One region of the Bacillus sp. 2175 genome, then DNA from elsewhere that is predicted to be linked to it. Evidence: riboswitches for the same ligand, from Rfam matches in the RefSeq annotation. Region 1 holds a riboswitch; the other holds the start of a gene.
The links. A riboswitch is a leader RNA that binds a small molecule or an ion and turns the genes downstream of it on or off. The one in region 1 is predicted to bind S-adenosylmethionine.

Region 1 (8,116 bases):
TCATCTAATATGATAAGTTTAGGATTTGTTGTTAATACAGATGCGATTGTTAATCTCTTTTTTTGCCCATAGCTTAGTGCTTGAATTGGCCAATTACGAAATGGATATAAACCACAAATTTTTAAAGTTCCTTCTACTCTATTCTTAATTTCTTCCTTAGAAAAATTATGTAATGTTAATGTAAATGAAACTTCTTCAAAAACAGTAGGCTGTGTAATCATATGATTTGGATTTTGCATCACGTAAGATATGATTTCCCCACGTTTACGAATAGACCAAGAACTAATATCTTCACCTTTTAACAAGATTTTCCCATTTTTCATTTTGTTTATGCCTATAAGACTATGAGCTAATGTTGATTTCCCTGCTCCATTATGTCCTAACAGTGCCACAATTTCTCCTTCATATATTGAAAGGTTTACATTTTCTAATACTTTTTGTTTATTAGAGTATGAAAATGATAAATTCTCCACTTTAAGTAATTCCTTGTTTTTAGTATTCCCTTTTAATATGACTTGTTTCTCCATCCACTCTTTTATAACGTTGCTTACCTTTTCTTTTTGAAGGTTTTCCATTGGATATATTACGTCATTATTACTATCAAAATGTAATCTCTTTAATGCTTCGATGTAAATAGGCTCTCTTAAGCCGATACGTGGTAATATATTTGACGCTAAGATTTCTTTTGGTGTTCCTATCGCAATGACTTTACCTTCATCAATTAATATAACTTTGTCTAAATCCAGGTTTAAAATTTCTTCTATTCTATGTTCGATAATAACAATCGTTTTATTATATTGTTCATGTATATCTTTCATAAGTTTTATCGTATGTAAGGCGCTTAGTGGATCTAAATTAGCTAACGGTTCATCGAACAATAATATATCCGCATTTGTTGTTAATAAACCCGCTAGAGAAACTGTTTGCTTTTGACCTCCTGATAATTCATATGGACTTTGTTTATGAAACGTATGCATCTTCACCTTTCTTAATGAGTCCGAAACAATCTTTTTCATGTCATCTTGCTTTACACATTCATTTTCTAAATAAAAAGCTACATCTTCCTCTACTGTCAGACCAATAAATTGAGCATCTTGATCTTGCAAAATTGTTCCTACCTGTTTACTTTGTTCAAAAATACTTCCTTCCCTCGGATCTTTACCGGCAATTAAAACGTTACCTGTACTATTCCCTTCGTAAGAAAATGGGATTAGCCCATTTATACAATGAGCTAATGTCGACTTTCCTGAGCCACTTCGTCCAGCAATTAGCACTTTTTCCCCAGGGTATATATGAAAGGTAATATCACTTAAAGTAGGCTGCACAGCATGCCCATATTGAAAGGTGAATTGTTCAAACGAAATAATTGGTTGCATGTTAACATCCCTACTTTTCAATTTTTAAATGTGTATGTTTCTTATTGGATTTCGCCAAACCAATTGTAAGTGGCAATCCAAGTACTAAGAAAACGATGACATCGGAAATTGTTGCTCCTAATACTTGTATAACAATTTTGTCAAATGGTTCTCCCATCACAATAATATCGAATGCCCCAGCAAATATAATAGCAATGACAATACCAACTAGCCCAGTAATTGCTAAATAAGAAATATCCCCCTTGTTAAATGACCCGTTTTTCACACTAAAACCAACTCTTTTTTGAATAAGCCCCATTGAAAAACCAATAATACCTGAACTAATAACCCAGCCCCACCAAATACCCCAGCCAGCAATCGTATCTGTTACGGTATGACCGATAAGTCCGATTAACAGTCCTGCCACTGGACCAAATAATGCTCCAAAAACAGTTAATATAGCTAATGCTGGTTTAATAAATGTATTCGGTGCAATGGAAAATCCCCAAAGTCCTAATATCCCGTATAATGCTGCTCCAATACCGATTGCTACTACTAACTTTGTTGATAATTTGTTCATGACAATTCCCCTCTCATATTAGTCAACTTTTATTACTCTATATTTAATTTAAAAATGAATTATGCATCGACACTCCCTTTCTATACAACAAAAAAATGACCTCTTACATAAGAGGTCATTTTCTTTCACATTCAAGAATCCTCTTATCTTTCAAAAAACACATCGTGTCCTCTGCGGAATTAGCACCTTCCTATAAAATTGCATAGGGGTTGCTGAGGTTTCTTAGGGCCGTTCCCTCCACCTCTCTGGATAAGTATTAATTTGTAATTCGTATTATGGCACTAAAAAGTATAAATTTCAATACTTTTCTCACTATTTTTATTTTTTATTAAATAGATCATTTAAATCATTGTATTCTTATCGGAATTGTGAAATAATAAATTCAAAATCGTTTCGGGAGGAATGCATTATGAAAGTTATTGGTTTGATTGGAGGATTAAGTTGGGAATCTACATCATTATACTATAAACATATTAATACACTTACACTCTCTCAATACGATCAAAATGCAAAGTTAGTTTTATATAGTATGGACTTTGGTGAAGTAACTACTTTATTACAAAACCATCAATATGAAGAAGTGAAAAATGAACTAGTTACAGTTGCAAAGAAAGTTGAAAAATCTGGGGCTGAATGTTTATTAATGTGTTCAAATACCGTACATCTATTTGCCGAAGAAGTAGAACAAGCAATATCTATCCCGCTTCTTCACATTGGTGATGTAAGTGCTAAAGAAATGGTAGAACAGAGTATAAAACGTATCGGACTATTAGGAACAAAACAAACGATGGAGCAAGATTTCTATAAATCACGATTAGCGAAATATAACATTGAGACAATTATCCCAAATGAAGAGGAAAGAACCTTTATCCACCATGTCATATTAGATGAATTAAGTAGAGGGATCATTTCAGAAACATCTAAAGAAAAGTTATTACAAATTACAAAATCATTAATTCAAAACGGCGCTGAAGGTATATTATTAGGCTGTACTGAAATACCTTTACTTATCTCCCAAAATGATCTTACTGTTCCCGTTTTTGATACTGCTTTTTTACACGCAAATACTGCTGTGCAATTTGCTGGATAAGAATATACAAGCATAAAGGTGAGAACCTCTATGCTTGTATACAGTTACGACTATTTATCCCGCTATTTATGGGTAGTAAAATCCCTACTGATTAAAATTTTACTTTATTTAAAAGAGATTCAATAACTGCAATTGCTTCTTTTGAACCACCACATTTTAAAAAGCTATCATTAAGTTTTCTTATACCATGTTTATACTTTTCATTTGAAAGAACATCTGTTACGGCCTCTTTTAAAGTGTGCACATTAACATGTTCTTTCAATAGTCTATGTGCCGCTTCAAGCTCAGTTAATCTTTGCGCTATCATTGGCTGGTCTTTATCATGCGGTATTATTACAAATGGGACATTATAATGAATGGCATCGTGTACGCTATTCATACCACCATGTGTAATAAAAACATCTGCTTCATTTAATATTTCTGATTGAGGTACGTATGGAGCAATTATAAAATTATCTGGTGCTTTCTTAATTTTAGAAATATCATTTCTATCACCAATTGCCATTACAACTATCCCATCAAAATCTGAAAAAGTATCAATACAAGTATTAAAGAATGGTTCGAGTCCTTCAAGCAGTGTTCCCATTGAAATATAAATAACTTTCTTTTCTTTAAGTGATTCCAGTGGAAACTTTATATTTGTTTTACGCTTTGAAATACTCGGTCCAATAAAAATGTTATTTTCTCCGAACGATTCGTTATTAGGTTGGAAATAGCGACTTGTGTATACGAGACAAACATCACCCTTATTATTCATAAATTGAAGATTATTCTTTGGTTTTACTCCAAATTTATGTTCCATCTGATTTAGTAATTTTTCAGAGATTTCCTCTGGTTGGAATGGCATATCTGCATTTGGATGAAAAGGTAATGTCTTCAAAAATTCTGGCGGAATTAAAAATATAGGTGAGGACACTACACTTGGAACTTGTAAATACTCTTTTACTAACTCTCCTGCGCCAAATATATCATAAATTACGAAATCAAAATTTATACTTTCACATAATTGTTTCGTAATTTCTAATATATATAAAGAAGTTTGAACATGCACATGAAAAAAAGCATTTAACCCAGATGAGGTTTCAGCATCAATAGAAATCTCTTTTAATAGATCCGGATGAGTATGTACAGTAGCTCCTAAATCTTCAATTCTATCCTTAAAGTTTGCCGTTGTAATATAATGTACATTATCTCCTCGTTCAGTAAAGGCTTTTACTAAATTTAATGTAGGATTTACATGTCCCTCTGCTGGAAAATTAACCACTAAAATATTTAGCACTTATTCCTCACTCCTTACATTTCATTGTTTTAATTAAGCATACTGTTATTTGTACAAGTAATCTTCCCCTAATAGTCCTAATATGCTTGCTACATTATATTGATAAATAATTTTCAGTCATCAACATAAAAAAAAGCATCTACCTATGTAGATGCCTAACCGTGATAAGGAGTGTTCTGTGAGGTTAGAACAAGCTTTTCTGCTTGTCCTATGCTATTAATATATGATTGATTTTATAAAACGTGAATAGTTAATAGAATTATTTTATCCATTTTATATGATCAAATGGATAAAATACCATTTCTACTTTACCTATTATATTTGACTCATCAATAAGTCCAAGTGTATTCCTACTATCTTTACTATGATTACGATTATCACCTAACACAAATAATTTATGCGTAGGAACTTTTATTTCTCTAAAATTTGAAAAACGATTGGATACTTGTGACATATCTAAATGTATATACGACTCATCACGCTTTTTACCGTTAATAAATACCTCATCCTTTTTTAGTTGTATATTATCCCCCGATAATCCAATAATTCGTTTCACATAGTAAGTAGGCTCGTCTTCTTTTTTTATAATGACAACATCTCCATGATGAAAAGACGATAAACAGACGTTTACCTTATTAACAAGTATATAATCTTTTTCATTCAAAGTAGGTTGCATCGAAATCCCTTCTACCATACAAAATAAAAAGGACTTATTAATAAAAATAACCCCTATTATAATTAATATGTAACTACATATGTTCCTCCAATATTTTAGAATAAACAGCTTCATATACACCTCATTTCTAATCTATTCCCAGATAAAAACGCCTCTAGTTTACAGACATGCTAGAGACGTTTCGTACATTTTAATTCTCTTTAGAGGCATCTGTTTTTGGCGCTTCACCAGTTACTCGCTTATTTTTCAAATCAAAATAAGCATCTAAAACTTCTTTTCCAATATCGGAGTTAATGCCCGATTTATCATTTTCAACCCACGGTACTACAACAGAAAATGCTACTTCTGGATCATCATATGGCGCATATCCAGCTAATGTTAAGTTATAACATTCTCTACGATCGCCTTTCGCATTTCGCCCAATTTCATTTTCTCCACCATATACAGTTTGTGCGGTCCCTGTTTTACCAGCTGGTTTATATGGTGCTTTTTGGAACGCTCTTACTCCTGTTCCATCTCCTTCTTGAAATACTTTTCTAAATCCTTCTTTTACTTGATTAATATGTTCTTGTTTCATATCGATTCTATTTAAAACAACGGGTTCTATTGATTGTACTACTTTACCAACCTCATCTTTTTGAACGGTTTGTTCTCTAATCTCTTGAACAATTTGTGGTTTCATTCGATACCCTCCATTTGCGATAGTCGAAATATATTGTGCAAGCTGAAGTGGTGTATATGTATCATATTGTCCAATAGAATAATCTAATAAGAAACCAGGCTGATTATCTTTTCTTCCAATTTGCCCTGCAGTCTCATTCGGTAAATCAATACCAGTTTGTACGCCTAGTCCAAATTGCCTGAAATAATATCTCATTTTATCAAAATATTCTTGTTTAATATCTAGTGAACTATTTTTCACATAATCCACACCAGCAATTTTTAATGCGATATTAAACATATAAACGTTTGAAGAAACTTGTAACGCTCTTAGATCGTCTATATCACCAAAATTTTTCCAAGACTTCTTTTCCTTAGTTCCTTTAAACTTCATAGGTGCATCATAAAAATGTGTTCCAGGAGTTATTGCATTTGTTTCAAACCCTGTTAACACTGTTGCACCTTTAACCGTTGATCCAAGCTCATATGAACTTGTCAGCGTGCCTAAAGCATAATCTTCTACTTCCATTTTCCCATCTTTTTCTACAAGTCTTTTCCCAGCCATTGATAATACTTGGCCATTTTTAGGATTCATCATCACTACGAAAGCACGGTCTAACATTGATTCTGACCCTTTATATTGTTTTAATATTTTTTCTATGCTCTCCTCTACTTTTTTTTGCAATTCCATATCTATTGTTAAAGTTAAATTTTTACCGCTTTTTCCTTCCGAAACCGTTTCCGTTCTAATAGTATTTCCTTGTTTATCAGCAATGCTTCTTACTTCTTTTTTTGTACCATGAAGTACATCTTCGTATTGCTGTTCGATATAACTTTTGCCGACCCTATCATTTCGGCTATAATCACGCACTAAATAATAATCTAATCGTTCACGTGGCAATCCTTCATCAGCATTTGAGACGTTACCAAGGACAGAACGGAATAATCCATCATTTACATAGATTCTCTCCCAATCAACTGATGCGTCTACTCCTGGAAGGTTCGCTAAATTTTCACTAATCACCGCATATTCCTGTTCACTAACGTCCTTTTTAATAATTTGAGGTGCCATTTGAAAACCTGAGGTCATTTTACTTTTAATAGCTAACACTTCTATATCTTTAGCCGTTAGTTCTTGAAGATTTTTATCTGTAACGCGTTTCCTTTTTAAATCTTCTATTTTTTTGTCTAGCTCTTTTCCGGTAATATCCTTATCTCGGAACTTATCTATTTCTTTTTTTGATACTAAGTCTTGAGCAAGTTCTGGATTTAATTGCATCCAAAAGTCTTTCTTATCAGTCTCCGTTAACTTATCTATATCTTCTTGTGGCATTTCAATAATATCTGCAAGTTGTCTTGCTGATTTTAATATTTCTTCTTGTTTTACACCTTTCACCTTTGTATATGTAATCGTACGTAAAGACTTATTATCAACTACTGGATTTCCTTCACGATCAAATATTTTCCCACGTGGTACAGAAAGGCCCACGGTTGCATTTTCTCTCTTCTCTACTTCATTTTTATATGTTTCTCCATCAAAAATTTGCACTTTCCCTAACTGAATAATAATGCCAGAAAATAATAAAAATACACAAAGGAATAAAATATTTAACCGGAGAGGTACTACTCTACCACTTTTCTTCTCTTGCTTTTTCACCTTGTCATAATCTCCTCCTTACAATATTTCAAATAATAATCACATTTCTATATTAAAAGTAATGTACAATTTCTATACATTGCTTTGTACAAATATTAATATAATGTTTAAAACTTAATAGAAATTAAAACAAAGGTAAAGAAAAGGTAAAGTTTACTAAATTAAATATAAAAAATACCCAATAACAAAAAGCTTAGTTTTCACTAATCGCTTTGTTATTGGGTATTAATTGATTTAAGAATTACTACTAGTGCGTATTGCTATACATTTGTCGTCACAATTAGAAAGAGATTGTTTACTTAGTACTTTCGGTAAGTAAATAGTTACTGTTGTCCCGACACCAACCTCGCTCATGATACTAATTGTCCCTTGATGACTTTCAATAATTTTATAACTTAACATTAATCCAATACCAGTCCCTTTTTCTTTCGTACTATAAAAAGGTTCACCTAATCTCTTAATTCTTTCTTCAGGTATTCCTATTCCTTCATCTATTACATGAATGATGACACCATCATCATTTATTTCTTTTATGTGAATTGAAATTTCCCCACCATTTGGCATAGCTTCGATTGAATTTTGCAAAATATTAATAAATACTTGTTTCAATTGATTTTCTGAGCATTCAATAATTATATCTTTGTCATCCGTAAATAGTTCAACTTGAATATTTGTCATAATTGCTTTTGTATTCATTAACGATACGACATTTTTAAAAATTTGATAAATATTTTTCTTTTCTGTATTTATCTCATCTGTTTTAGCAATTGCCAGAAATTCTTGCAGGATCGCTTCTATCCTTTCAATTTCAGAGAGCAT
Region 2 (7,690 bases), 1.7 Mb from region 1:
GGTTATGAGTTTTAGAGGAAATAAGGGAGGAATTTAAATGTATTTACACGGCACAAGCCGAATTAATGGGCAAGGACACTTAGAAATTGGAGGGTGCGATACGACGCAGCTAGCAAAGCAATACGGAACACCACTTTATGTATACGATGAAGAGTCTATTCGAGGAAAATGCCGAGCATTTCATCGTGCTTTTAAAGAAAGTGGTTTCTCTTATCAAGTAGCATATGCAAGCAAGGCGTTCTTGTGCATGGAGATGTGCCGAGTAGCTCGTGAAGAGAATATGTCATTAGACGTTGTCTCTGGGGGAGAATTATATACTGCGCTCCAAGCAGGATTTCCGGCATCACGTATTCATTTTCATGGAAATAATAAAACAGAAGAAGAAATAGTGATGGCTCTTCAGGCGAATATCGGTTGTTTTGTCGTAGATAATTTCTTTGAATTAGAAGTTTTACACGATTTAGCGATGCAACATGGAAAGTTTGTGAACATATTAATTCGTGTAACGCCTGGAGTAGAGGCGCACACACATGAATATATTACGACAGGCCAAGATGATTCGAAATTTGGATTTGGCGTTTCAAACGGTCAAGCGATGCAGGCAATTACATTTGCTTTACAAAAATCCAATTATAATGTGCTAGGGATCCATTCACATATTGGATCGCAAATATTTGAAACAGCTGGTTTTGTTCGAGCGATTGAAGTTCTTCGCCAATTTTTAGTAGAAGTGAGAGAGCAAACAAACTATGTAGTAAAAGTGTTAAATGTAGGCGGGGGATTTGGAATACGCTACACAGAGTCAGATACACCATTAACTCTTGAGACATATGTGCGAGCTGTAACAAGTGCAGTGAGAGAACAATTTACTGTATGTGAATATCCATTGCCAGAAATATGGATTGAACCAGGACGTAGCATTGTAGGTGATGCTGGGACAACAATTTATACAGTTGGATCTGTGAAAGATATTCCTGGTATTCGGAAATATGTATCAGTCGATGGTGGAATGACAGATAATTTAAGACCTGCTTTATATAGCGCGCGTTATGAAGCGATGTTAGCGAATCGAGGGAATGATGAGAATGAGGAACTCGTTTCGATTGCCGGGAAATGCTGTGAGAGTGGAGACATGTTGATTTGGGATATTCATTTACCAAAAGTCGCTTCTTCTGATTTACTAGCAGTTTCCTGTACAGGAGCATACGGGTACTCGATGGCGAATAATTACAATCGGATTCGAAGACCAGCCGTTGTCTTTGCAAAAGGCGGAACATCGCAAGTAGTTGTGGAACGCGAAACATATGAAAATATTATTGGGAACGATCGCATACGTATTAAAGAGCTTGTCTAAATAGAAAAAGGGGTTGTTCGGATGGGCAATTCCTTTTTTGTAAAAATAAAATAATTAAAATATATCGGAAAACTAGGATTGAAAAAAATCAGAATTATGATAAAATACAAATACAAAGCTTATCAAGAGAAGCGGAGGGAACTGGCCCGAAGAAGCTCGGCAACCTGCTTATAGAAAGCAAGGTGCTAAATCCAGCAAAATGGAATCCATTTTGAAAGATAAGGTAAAATATATTACCGAACAGTCTTTTCGAAATGGGAAAGATTTTTTTTATGAATAAAAAGGGGGGCTGTTCGCGTGGGTGTACGGGAACATTTTGATGAAGTATCCGAGAAGATTGAAGCGATGCTTGCTGATATGAAATATGGTTCAATTACAATTGTTGTGCAAGATGGAAAAGTAATTCAGTTAGAGAAAAGTGAAAAAGTACGTTTAAAGTGAAAAGCGCTGACTAGAAAAACTAGAGGCGGTTTTAACCTATTTTCATTAGGTTAAAACCGTCTTTTTGCTTTTACAGGGGGAAAAAACATGTTGACGTATGAAACGTGGGAAGAAAATGTTGTTTCGTTTTCGGAAGAAGATGAAACAAAAGGCGCGCTATCAGTATTAAAGTGGGCTTATAAAGAATATAAAGATGAAATCGTCTACGCATGTAGCTTTGGGGTGGAAGGTATGGTATTGCTGCACCTTATAAACCAAGTAAATCCATCTGCTAAAGTTGTATTTTTAGATACAAATGTTCATTTTCAAGAAACATATGAATTAATTCAAAAAGTGCGGAGGCGATTTCCTTCATTAAATATTATAGAAAAACAACCGGAACTTACGCTTGATGAACAAGAGAAGTTGCATGGCGAGAAATTATGGGAAAGTAATCCGAATCTTTGTTGTAAGATTAGAAAAATTTTACCGTTAGAAAAATCATTAGCAGCGGAAAAAGCGTGGATATCGGGCTTAAGAAGGGAACAATCAGAAACACGTAAGCATACAAAGTTTATAAATCAAGATCATCGTTTTCAATCTATTAAAGTTTGTCCACTCATTCATTGGACGTGGAAAGAAGTTTGGCGATATGTATACAAACATAGCTTGCCGTATAACCCGTTGCATGATGTTGGCTATCCAAGTATTGGGTGTGAGAAATGTACGTTACCTGTAGGGGATGGTGGCGATTCAAGAGATGGTAGATGGGCTGGGAAAGTGAAAACCGAATGTGGTCTTCATTACCAATAAGATGAATCTTGAAATAAAGCTAAGAGAGGATATAGAAAAATGAGCATAGTAAACGAATTAGTAAACCGTATAGATGAGACATATGACGTATCACAAATTGAAAAAGAAATTAAATTAGACAATATTGCGTTAAGTGATTTAGAACTATTGGCGACAGGTGGATATAGCCCCCTTACTGGTTTTTTAGGGAAGGAAGATTATGATTCAGTTGTAGAAACGCTTCGTTTAGCAAATGGTAGTGTGTGGAGTATACCGATTACATTACCGGTAACAGAAAAAGTCGCAGAAAGCCTGAAGGTTGGAGAGGAAGTAAAGCTTGTCAACAATGGAAATATATACGGTGTCATTCAAATAGAAGATATTTTTGTACCAGATAAAGAAAAAGAAGCGTTACTTGTATATAAAACAACGGATGAGGCTCATCCAGGAGTGAAAAAATTATATGAACGACCAAACGTTTACGTTGGAGGAACTATTATTCTAACAAAACGCTTTGAAAATAATCAATTTCCTTCTTATCATTTAGACCCAATTGAAACGAGGGAAGCATTTAAAAAACGTGGGTGGAAAACAGTGGTCGGATTTCAAACGAGAAACCCGGTACATCGTGCCCATGAGTATATTCAAAAATCTGCTCTTGAAATTGTAGATGGTCTCTTTTTAAATCCGCTCGTCGGAGAAACGAAATCGGATGATATTCCTGCTGATGTAAGAATGGAAAGCTATGAAGTACTTCTTCAAAAATATTATCCGAAAAATCGTGTCTTTTTAAGTGTATTTCCTGCTGCCATGCGTTACGCAGGACCAAGGGAAGCGATATTTCATGCGTTAGTAAGAAAGAATTTTGGATGTACCCACTTTATAGTAGGGCGTGATCATGCTGGAGTAGGAGATTATTACGGAACGTATGAAGCGCAAGAAATCTTCACAAATTTTACGATAGAAGAGTTAGGAATTACACCACTATTCTTTGAACATAGTTTTTACTGCACGAAATGTGAAGCGATGGCTTCAACGAAAACATGTCCGCACGGAAAAGAAGATCATGTTATTTTATCGGGTACGAAAGTAAGAGAATTATTAAGAAACGGTGAGATTCCGCCAAGTACATTTAGTCGTAAAGAAGTAGTGGAAGTGCTAATTAAAGGCTTGAAAAAAGAAGTAGTAACAGAATAGGGAGAGAACGAGATGGATACGAATATTACTTGGCATACAGCTTCGGTTTCAAAAGATGAGAGAAGAGTGAAGAATGGACATCATAGTTTTGTAATTTGGTTTACTGGTTTATCAGCTTCGGGTAAATCTACAGTAGCGAATGCGGTCGCTCGTAAACTGTTTGAAAAGAATATTGGAAATTATGTGCTGGATGGGGATAACATTCGCCACGGTTTAAATAAAGACTTAGGATTTTCTGAAAGTGATCGCATGGAAAATATAAGACGTATTGGCGAAGTGGCAAAGTTATTTGTAGATCAAGGAGCAGTTGTCCTTACAGCATTTATTTCACCATTTCGAGTAGACCGCAAACAAGTAAGAGATTTATTAGCGGCAGATGAATTTATTGAAATTTTTGTGAAGTGTCCGATTGAAGAGTGTGAGAAACGTGATCCGAAAGGACTTTATAAAAAGGCAAGAAAAGGTGATATTAAGGATTTCACAGGTATTGATTCGCCTTATGAAGAGCCAGAGCAAGCGGAATTAATTGTAGAAACGCACAAATATTCTATTGAAGAATGTGCAGAACAAATCGTGAAGTACTTACAAGAGCGTAGTTTTATATAGGGGGATAAACAATGAGTTATGAAAAAGTATGGGCTAACAATGAAAAATTAAATCAGACCGAGAAAAATAAATTAGAAAAAGATGGCTTAGAAATTTTTAATGATATTCCTTACTATGCGGAAAATGGTTTCGAATCTATTCCGAAAGAAGAGTGGGATGCCTTTAAATGGGCAGGCTTGTATTTACAAAGACCGAAAGAAGCTGGTTATTTTATGATGCGGGTAAATATTCCGTCAGGGATTATTACAAATGCACAGGCAGAAGTACTTGCTTCTATCGCTGAAGATTATGGACGTGATGTAATAGATATTACGACGAGACAGGCGATTCAGTTTCACTGGTTAGAAATTCAGCAAATTCCAGATATTTTTAAAAGGTTAGCAAGAGTTGGGTTATCTTCAGCGGGGGCTTGTGGTGATATAACGCGGAATATTACAGGTAATCCGCTTGCTGGCATTGATGCAAATGAACTATTTGATACAACGAATATTGTAAAAGAAGTATATGATTACTTCCAACATAATGAAGAGTTTTCTAACTTGCCACGTAAATTTAAAATGTCTATTAGTTCTAATATTTATAATTCAGCAAACGCAGAAATTAACTGTGTTGCATTTACGCCTGCAACGAAAGAAATAGATGGTGAGAAAAAAGTTGGTTTTCATATAAAAGTAGGTGGAGGATTATCAGCTCGACCGTATTTAGCTGATGAATTAGATGTATTCGTTTTACCAGAAGAAGTGAAGGCGGTGGCGATTGCGATTGCTACTATATTCCGTGATTTTGGATATCGTGAAAAACGTCATTTAGCTCGGTTGAAATTTCTTGTTGCGGACTGGGGAGCAGAGAAATTTAAAGAGAAACTAATAGAGTATACAGGGTCTTTACAAAGTAAAGGGGAAAGTGCATTCAAAGGATGGAATGCAGGCTATTTTTATGGTGTTCAAGACCAAAAACAAAAGGGATTAAAATATGTAGGTTTTAATGTACCGGTAGGTCGTTTACATGCAGAAGAAATGTTTGAGATTGCAAGAATCGCAAAGCAATATGGAAATGGACAAATTCGTACATGTAACTCGCAAAACTTCATTATTCCGAACGTTCCTCCGGAAAATGTAAAAGGATTACTTAGTGAACCGCTGTTTGAAGTGATATCTGCTAGCCCGAAATCATTTATTGGTCATGCGGTTTCATGTACCGGTATTGAATATTGTAATCTTGCACTAGTAGAAACGAAAGAAAGATTACGAAAAATTGCAGAATACTTAGATACACAAATTGCACTCGATGTTCCAGTTCGAATTCATATGGTAGGCTGCCCGAATTCATGTGGTCAACGTCAAATTGCTGACATTGGGTTACAAGGGGTGAAAATGAAGACGAAGGAAAAAGGCATTGTTGAAGCGTTTGAAATATACGTAGGTGGAACATTGTTAGATGGCGGTGCCTACAATCAAAAGTTAAAAGGAAAAATAGATGGCGAGGATCTACCTGATGTACTGGCATCATTTATAAGTTATTTCAAAGAGAATAAATTACCAGCCGAAACATTTTATGATTTTGTAGGTCGTATTGGTGTAGATACATTACAAATAGCGTTAAATAACGTGCTAGAAGAAGTAATAGCGTCTTAGGAGGGACGATATGGATTTATATCGATTTGAAGCTGTGTTAGTAAATAGTATTGTTCCGATTGTTGTTGTTGCTCAAAGTGAAGAACAGGCATTTAAGCTTGCGGAGATTGAGCTTGAAAAGCATTTTTTACCGTTGCCAGAGGTAAAAGAGATTTCTTTGTTTGAAAAAAAGAAGATTCGAAAAGGTGGGGCATTTGTTGTCCATGAGTAGAGATCAGTAATACGAAAAAATAAAAACTTCCATTCTTATATACGAATGGAAGTTTCATTTTAATAGAAGAAATGAGGAGAGATGATGGGAAAGGTTTATATTGTTGGAGCGGGTCCTGGCGATCCAGATTTAATTACTGTTAAAGGGTTGAAATGTATTGAGAAGGCAGATGTTATTTTATATGACCGACTTGTGAATAAAGAGCTGCTTTCACACGCAAAGCCTGACGCGGATTTAATTTATTGCGGAAAACTCCCGAATTATCACACGATGAAGCAAGAGACAATTAACACGTTTCTTATTAAGTATGCGAAAAAAGGAAAAGTTGTAACGAGACTTAAGGGCGGCGATCCATTTGTGTTTGGTAGAGGGGGAGAAGAAGCTGAAGCATTAGCAAAGCAAGGTGTACCATTTGAAATCATTCCTGGTATTTCAGCTGGAATAGCTGCTCCTGCTTATGCGGGCATTCCAGTGACGCACCGTGATGCAAGTGCAAGTTTTGCTATTGTGACTGGGCATAGGAAAGAAGGTGCTGAAGAAGAAGTGAAATGGGAGAGTTTAGCGAAAGGTGTAGAGACTTTAGCGGTATATATGGGGGTTAGTAATTTGCCCTACATATGTGAGCAACTTATGAAGCATGGAAAAGATAAAAGTACGCCAGCTGCTATTATTGAGCAGGGGACGACGTCTATGCAACGCACAGTTGTTGGAACGTTAGGGACAATTGTAGATGTTGCGAAAAAAGAGCAAATTCAAAATCCGAGCATGATTGTAATTGGAGAAGTTGTCCGTTTTAGAGAAAAAATTCATTGGTTTGAGAAGCAGACAGAAAATGCTTATCAAGTAAGTGGAGTGTTGTAAAATGAAAGCCGTCTTATATATATGTCATGGAAGTCGTTTGAAGACAGCGAAAGAAGAGGCGATTCAATTTATTACATCGTGTATGAACCGTATAGAAGCGACTATTCAAGAAGTTTGTTTTTTAGAGTTAGCGAATCCTTCTATTGAAGATGGTTTTCGTACATGTGTGGAGCGTGGGGCCACGGAGATTATTGCTATCCCTGTTTTTTTATTAGCGGCAGGTCATGTGAAGAAAGATATTCCGTGTGAATTGGTAAAGCTTAAGAATCAATATCCGAATGTTAAAGTGACTTATGGTAATCCGTTTGGTGTATCGGAAACACTTGTTAAATCGGTGTATAGCGGAAGTGGCATCGAACAGGAAGATAAAAATGAAGTGACGTTACTTCTCGTTGCAAGAGGGAGCAGTGATCCTGAAGTATTAAGAGATGTAAACTGGATTGCTTCTTTATTTCAAACAAAAGAGAAGGTTAAAAAAGTAGAAGTTTGTTATTTAGCGGCTGCAGAGCCAAAATTTGAGGAGAAGTTAAAGGAAGTTATAGAACGAAAAGAAAAGAACATCGTTGTACTGCCTTACTTGTTATTTACAGGTTTACTTATGAAACATATTGAGAA

Region 2: linked by a shared signal. The riboswitch ahead of ACXKY9_RS06545 (YezD family protein) and the one ahead of ACXKY9_RS14930 (ECF-type riboflavin transporter substrate-binding protein) in region 1 are both predicted to bind S-adenosylmethionine.

The regions. Positions count from the first base shown of each region.
Region 1 is NZ_CM173819.1:2,858,565-2,866,680, forward strand. It holds gene ACXKY9_RS14925 (ABC transporter ATP-binding protein) at 1-1,376, opposite strand, end outside; gene ACXKY9_RS14930 (ECF-type riboflavin transporter substrate-binding protein) at 1,387-1,935, opposite strand; SAM riboswitch class I at 2,076-2,191, opposite strand; gene ACXKY9_RS14935 (aspartate/glutamate racemase family protein) at 2,345-3,025, shown strand; gene ACXKY9_RS14940 (macrolide family glycosyltransferase) at 3,117-4,304, opposite strand; gene lepB (signal peptidase I) at 4,564-5,094, opposite strand; gene ACXKY9_RS14950 (peptidoglycan D,D-transpeptidase FtsI family protein) at 5,171-7,297, opposite strand; gene ACXKY9_RS14955 (ATP-binding protein) at 7,532-8,116, opposite strand, start outside.
Region 2 is NZ_CM173819.1:1,199,730-1,207,419, forward strand. It holds gene lysA (diaminopimelate decarboxylase) at 38-1,354, shown strand; SAM riboswitch class I at 1,471-1,579, shown strand; gene ACXKY9_RS06545 (YezD family protein) at 1,652-1,795, shown strand; gene ACXKY9_RS06550 (phosphoadenylyl-sulfate reductase) at 1,883-2,587, shown strand; gene sat (sulfate adenylyltransferase) at 2,627-3,763, shown strand; gene cysC (adenylyl-sulfate kinase) at 3,776-4,369, shown strand; gene ACXKY9_RS06565 (nitrite/sulfite reductase) at 4,381-6,003, shown strand; gene ACXKY9_RS06570 (DUF3906 family protein) at 6,014-6,214, shown strand; gene cobA (uroporphyrinogen-III C-methyltransferase) at 6,299-7,075, shown strand; gene ACXKY9_RS06580 (sirohydrochlorin chelatase) at 7,077-7,690, shown strand, end outside.